Regions from separate parts of the Thiomicrorhabdus xiamenensis genome, predicted to be linked through region 3. Evidence: predicted binding sites of a transcription regulator. Region 3 holds the regulator's gene; each other region holds the start of a gene.

What was found. The regulator PhoB, encoded in region 3, activates phosphate uptake and scavenging genes when phosphate is short. The targets are predictions, from matches to a motif close to GNNTGTCATAAAACTGTCANAT.
Region 1: the regulator PhoB is predicted to act here: its motif matches at 1,286-1,307, upstream of HQN79_RS01710 (glycosyltransferase family 4 protein).
Region 2: the regulator PhoB is predicted to act here: its motif matches at 977-998, upstream of HQN79_RS01375 (2-hydroxyacid dehydrogenase).

What each region holds. Positions count from the first base shown of each region.
Region 1 is NZ_CP054020.1:371,812-374,087, forward strand. It holds gene HQN79_RS01705 (L-serine ammonia-lyase) at 1-1,186, opposite strand, end outside; gene HQN79_RS01710 (glycosyltransferase family 4 protein) at 1,373-2,276, shown strand, end outside.
Region 2 is NZ_CP054020.1:300,448-302,723, reverse strand. It holds gene HQN79_RS01375 (2-hydroxyacid dehydrogenase) at 1-971, opposite strand, end outside; gene HQN79_RS01370 (S8 family serine peptidase) at 1,208-2,276, shown strand, end outside.
Region 3 is NZ_CP054020.1:1,958,359-1,960,634, forward strand. It holds gene phoR (phosphate regulon sensor histidine kinase PhoR) at 1-864, opposite strand, end outside; gene phoB (phosphate regulon transcriptional regulator PhoB) at 870-1,574, opposite strand; gene phoU (phosphate signaling complex protein PhoU) at 1,605-2,276, opposite strand, start outside.

The DNA of each region.
Region 1 (2,276 bases), 1.0 Mb from region 3:
GTCCTTTGACCGGGTCGCAGGTCATGCCCAAATGATGTTCCAGCGCCATCTCCGCCGCCTGTTCAATCTGCTGCGGAGATCCGCCTTTGGCCGCGCAAAGCCCGGCCGCAGCCATCGCTGAAGCCGAACCTACTTCGCCCTGACAGCCGACTTCCGCACCCGAGATGGAGCTGCGGTGTTTGATCAGGCCGCCGATTGCCGCAGCGGTCAAAAGAAAGTCCTGAATCTGTCGGTCATCGGCATTTTCATGTTGCACCAGATAATACAGAACTGCCGGGATAACGCCTGCCGCGCCATTGGTTGGCGCGGTCACCACCATGTGACCGGCGGCATTCTCTTCGTTGACGGCCATTGCATAAGCACACAGCCAATCATTTACATTGGCATTGCTGTCATGCTTGACGAGCTGCTGATAGAGGTTTTTGGCGCGTCGCTTCACTTTCAACCCGCCCGGCAAGATTCCCTCCGCTTGCAATCCCGATTCCACACAGCGCCGCATGGCAAGCCAGATGTGCTGAATTTTCTCATCGATAAACGCTCGAGACAGATGCTGCTGTTCGTTGCGCCGTTTTAATTCGGCAATCGTCAGCCTGTTGTCTGATGTCATCGTCAGCATCGATTCGGAAGAATTAAACGGGTAAGGCGAGTGTGCGGCCGGTTCGCCCTTTATCGGTGCCTGTATCGAGTCGATTTCAGCCAGTGTACTGATGAAACCGCCGCCGATGGAAAAGTAGGTTTCGCTGAACAGGGAGCTGCCTTGTGCATCCAGCGCTTCGATAACCATGGCGTTCGGATGCTGTGGCAAGGGATTGTCATAATCGAAAACAATGTCCTCCTGCGGATTGAATGCGACGTTCATCGGCTCCAGTGACGCAATCGGTGTCGGGCGTTCAAGGGTCTGTAGCAATCCGGGGATATCGGTTTCAATCAGATCGGCAGGGTGATAACCGTGGATGCCGAGCAAAACGGCTTTATCGGTTGCATGGCCCTGTCCGGTAAAGGCCAGCGAACCCTTAAGCAGACAGCGAACACGTGCGACGGTTGCTTGTTCGGAAAGCGTATCTTGTGCCTTCTCATGGCGGGTGAGTTCGTCGATAAAACGACGCGCAGCAACCATCGGACCCATCGTATGCGAGCTGGAAGGACCGATGCCGATTTTAAAAATGTCGAAAATACTGATAAACATAATGACCTACCGAAAGAGCCTGCGAATTAACTCATCATACACAGGATAGGAAAAGCACGGATTACGGAAGTTAATGTTGATCATTAAACTCTGTCATTGAGATGTCGTCAGTTTGTCAAATGAGTGTCACCCGCACGGTCGGAGATTTTTCTAGACTGAAACCGGTTGTTTAAGCAGGGAGTTGTCATGCGGGTCTGTCTCTTTACCGATACATTGGGCGATTTGAACGGCGTATCCCGTTTTATCAGTGATATGGGAACTTTGGCGCTCGAGCATGACTGGCAGCTGCATCTGATCACTTCAACAGCCAAGCCTTTGCCGGAATTGGACAATCTCCGTAATCTTCCCGCGAAGATGCGTCTGCCGATGCCGTTTTATCAGGAGTTGGACTTGGTCTGGGCGGACAGTCGCCGCATCCGTGCTCTTCTACTCGAACTTAAGCCGGATCTGGTGCATATCTCAACTCCGGGGCCTTTTGGCTGGCAAGCCAAGCGGCAGGCGGAGAAACTCGGCATTCCGTTGATCGGAACCTATCACACGGATTTCCCGGCTTATATCTATGATCTGACCGGGCTTCACTTTATGAAGCGGCGAACCGATCGGGTTATGGCCAACTTTTACCGGCCTTTTGAAAAGGTCTTATCGCGTTCAGTCGCCTATACCGAAGTCATGGCGAATGATCTGTATATGGCGCACGAAAAAATGGCGGTGATTCGTCCGGGCACGAATCTGCAGAAATTCAATCCGCAGCATGAAGACCGCAGCGTCTGGCAGGATTTCGGCCTGCAGGAAAAGCGTTTAAAAGTCCTGTATGTCGGGAGGATCAATGTTGAAAAGAACATTCCCTTTCTTTGTGAACTTTGGCAAGCGTTTCAGCAGACATTGATTGCGCGTAGTCTGCCGCTCAAGGTGGATCTGGTGCTGGTCGGCGAGGGGCGTTATCGTAAATGGACTGATAAGATGCGGCCGTTTCACGGCTATTTTCTAGGTCCAGTGGTCGGCGAGTCGCTTTCCAAAGTCTACGCTTCTTCGGATCTGTTTATTTTTCCTTCGGTGACCGATACCCTCGGTCAGGTGGTCATGGAAGCGC
Region 2 (2,276 bases), 940 kb from region 3:
TCCAGAGGCGCTCCGTCTATCAACGCTTGAATATTATCCCGGGTGGTTTCGGCAATATGGCGCAAAGCCTCTTCGGTAAAGTACGCCTGATGCCCGGTAATCAGCACATTGTGGAACGTCAAAAGCCGCTCAAAGGCGTCATCCTGAATAATCTCGCATGAGTGGTCTTCAAAAAACAGCGCTCCTTCCTTTTCATAGACATCCATTCCCAGATAACCGATCCGCCCGGATTTCAGGCCTTCAATCAGCGCCTCGGTATCCATCAATGCTCCACGACCGGTATTGATCAGCATCACACCCTTTTTCATTTTGGCGATCGACTCGGCATTGACCAGATGATTGGTTTCTTCGGTCAAAGGACAGTGCAGACTGATGACATCACTGCGCTGATAAATCTCTTCCAGCGAGACCTGTTGCAACCCGAGATCCGGGCACTCTTTGCAGAGATAAGGATCGTACACCAGAACCTCGCAACCAAACGCTTTAAGCATCTTACCGACCAAACGGCCGATTTTTCCTGCACCGACAATCCCGATGGTCTTTCCATAAAAGTCAAAGCCAAGCATACCGTTCAGAGAGAAATTTCCTTCACGCACCCGGTTGTAGGCGCGGTAAAGCTTCCGGTTCAGGGCCAGCATCAAACCGACGGTATGTTCAGCGACCGCATAAGGCGAGTAGGCCGGCACCCGAGCGACTTTAATCCCCAGATCATGAGCGGCAACCAGATCGACATTATTGAAACCGGCGCAACGTAAGGCGATCATTTTGACGCCGTACTCCGCCAGAATCTGGAGAATTTCCAGATCCAGGCGATCATTCACGAAAGCGGTAATGACATCCGCCCCGTCGGCATAAACCACCGTATGCTTATCCAATGTCGGCTCGACATATTCGGATTCCCATTCCGGCGGCAAAATTCGGCACAACTGCTGGCGATCGTAAATTTTGCAGCTAAAAGAAACGACTTTCATAACCCTATCCTCATCAAATTTTCGTATAGAGCCAGTGTAACCAAGATTCCCCGGTTTAGATATTTCCCTTCGATTACGCTCAGTAAATCTTTTGAAAAATTAATCATAAACAACTCTTGATACCGTCAATTGAGTAATAAGCCGGAGTGAAATCTGATTACCTTTTAAAACAAGCAGTTACCGGTTATGATCGAACTCAGAAACCTCTCCAGCAGAATCAAAAAAAGGAGAAAGTCATGGGCTCTCGCAACACTCTTACGGCGCTTGCCTCATCGGTCCTGATTTCAATCAGCCTGCTCTCTTCGCCCTCTTTTGCGGACGAACTCAGACCTGGAATCGTCCTCTATAAACTCAACGAAAATGCCTCGGCAAAAGAATTGAAGAGTCTCAATGCACTGTTGCACAGCCAGGGCTTACAGCAAGAAAAAGTTATTCCGGATGTCAATATTCATATGGCGAAATTCGCACAAAGCGGGCGGGAAAAAGCGATTGCCAACATTCTGCAAGCGAGCGGCTATGTTAAATTTGCTGAACCGGACTATCTCGTTGCTCCGACACTGGAGCCAAATGACTCGGATTACGGCCTTCAATGGCATCATCCGGCGATAAACAGTCCTCAGGCATGGGATGCAACCACGGGTAGTCATAACGTACTGGTAGCGGTGTGCGATACCGGTGTCGATACGGACCACCCGGATCTGGTCAACAATCTTACTTTCCCCGGATTCGACGCTCATGTCGGCTTTGATACCAACGGCAATGTCATTTCGACCGACGTTGAAGATTTCCACGGCCACGGCACGGGAACCGCCGGTACGCTCGGCGCTGTCGGTAATAACATCACAGGCGTCGCCGGTGTGAACTGGGATACCAGTATTCTTCCGGTGCGGATTGCAATCAGCGAAACAAATTCATCTGCCTATATCAGCTCAATGGTCAACTGTATGGTCTATGCCGGTCAACGCGGCGCCAAAATCGTCAATATCAGTTACGGCGGTATATCCTCCGCCTCTATCAATGACGCCGCAACCAATCTGAGAAACCAAGGTGGACTGCTGTTTATGTCTGCCGGTAACGACTACAACGAACACCCGGAATATCCTGATTACACCAGTCTGGTAGGTGTTGGTGCAACCGATCAGAATAACGTCAAAGCCAGCTTTTCCAGCTACGGCGACTATGTCGATGTCGTCGCTCCGGGCGTCAGCATCCGTACCACTTATATTAATGGTGGCTACACCTACTACTCGGGCACCTCTTTCTCCTCACCGATGACGGCGGGGGTTGGTGCGCTTATGGTAGCAG
Region 3 (2,276 bases):
GACTTCCGCTTTCAGCTGTTCGAGAATTTTCGGCACATCGACCTCTTCCTGTTTGGCATTGATTGACCCTGCTTCGATTGAAGAAAGCGTCAGAAGATCCTCGATAATTGCACGCATTCGAACCGTCTGGTTACTCATATGTTCTAAAGGCGTATCCCACTGCGGTTCGTGCGGCATGTCGGTTAACAATTCCAGATAACCGTGCAAGACGGTCAAAGGCGTGCGCAATTCATGCGAAGCATTGGCTACAAAGTCGCGGCGAATCTGCGCCAGCTGATACAACTCTGTTATATCCGTGGCAATCAACAGACGGTGATTTTCAAAATAATTAATGATCTTGACTTCAAAAATCCGCGACTGATCCAGGGTCAGAGTAATGGCACGGCGGTAATCGCCAGATTTCAGATATTCCAGAAAATCCGGTTGTCGGATAATCGCCTCTATCCGGCGTCCGACATCCTGACGAAGCAGGCCAAGCATTCGCGTCGCAGGCTCGTTAAGCCATTCGATATAGTGATTCTGATCAATCGAAACCACCGCCGACGGCAGTAGCATCGAAGCCGCCTTAAACTGCTCGGATTTATAGAAGTTCAAATCCGCGTGCTTTTCCAGAGCGCGCTGCTTCTTCGAAACCTGATAGGAGACTTCGCTCCACAAACCGGTCAACGGCGGATGCGCATCAATACTGGTACCCTGAATCCATTTTTCGAAGCGCCGTACACTCCATAAATGACGGCCGATATACAAAACGACAAAACCGGCTGAGGTTGAATACCACCAGCCGGTCAGCCAGGCAAATCCGAAAGCAAGCCAGAGAGCCCCAATGACCCAGGTCAGCTCGCGTTTAATTCCACTTGTTAACAATCAGCTTATTCCTCAACAACTGAAAAACGATATCCCGAACCACGAATAGTCTGAATGTAATTATCCACTCCGACGGGTTCCAGAAGCTTGCGCAAACGACGAATATGCACATCGACAGTACGTTCTTCGACCACGACATTCAGCCCCCAGACCTGATCAAGCAGCTGAGTTCGAGAGAACACCCGGTTCGCATGCGACATAAAAAAGTTAATCAACTTAAATTCAGTCGGCCCCAACTTAAGTTCTTCACCATCGACATAGAAACGGTGGCTTTCAATATCCAAACACATACGACCGGCAATAATCTGCTGCCCGTCGTTCGCGCCTACAGCACCATGCTGGCGGCGAAGAATGGCATTCACTCTCGCAACCAAAGCCCGCGGAGAGAAGGGTTTAACGACATAGTCATCGACCCCGGCATCAAAACCTTGAACCTGAGCCTCTTCCTCGCCCCGCGCAGTCAGCATGATAATCGGCATATCGCGGGTCTGATCATTCTGACGCAGCTTCTGCGCCATAGTCACTCCGGAAATTCCCGGCAGCATCCAATCCAAAAGGATCAGATCCGGTGTTTTATCCAAAGCCAGGCGCATGCCCTGCTCAGCATTATCGGCTTCTTCGACCCAAAAACCCGACGAGCTTAGCGTAAATTTAAGCATATCGCGGATTGCGGCTTCATCTTCAACAATGAGAATCGTTTTTTGACTCAAACCTCTTCTCCAAACAGTAAAATAACGTCTCTATTCCTGTGACAAAATTCTTGCCATAGTCTCTTCATCAAGATCACGCACATCTTGACCTTTAACCAGATAAGCCACGCTTTCACCGATGTTCAAGGCATGATCTGTAATACGCTCGGCAGCACGAACCGCCATCAGCATACGCAACTGCAAATCTACCTTATCGGCAGTGTCAGAAGCAAGCAATTCCGCCTTAATTGCCTCAACCGCCTGATGAAGGACTTCATCCATGCGCTCTTCTTCATGATAGATCGACATCACATCGGTCGTATCCAAACGGGAGAAACCATTCAAAGCGGTTTTAATCATCTGGCTGCTCGCCGCCATCAGCTGACGCAGATGAGTGTAGGCGGGCATAGATGAGCAGTCACCACCAAGCGTACACTGCTCCATTGCCATTTTGGCAATTTTGACCGCTTCGTCGCCCATACGCTCAAGATCCATCGCAATGCGAATCGCCATCACAATTAGACGCAAGTCAGATGCTGTCGGCTGCTGTCGAGCCAGAACCGTCGCGCACAGACGGTCGATCTCCATCTCGCCGCGGTTAATATTTTCATCCTGCAACATGGCGGCTTTCGCCAGTTCGATATCATTGTTCTCCAATGCACGGTTCAGATCCGCCAGCTGCTGCTCGACCAGACCGCCCATTTCCAAAACTTCATTAAACAG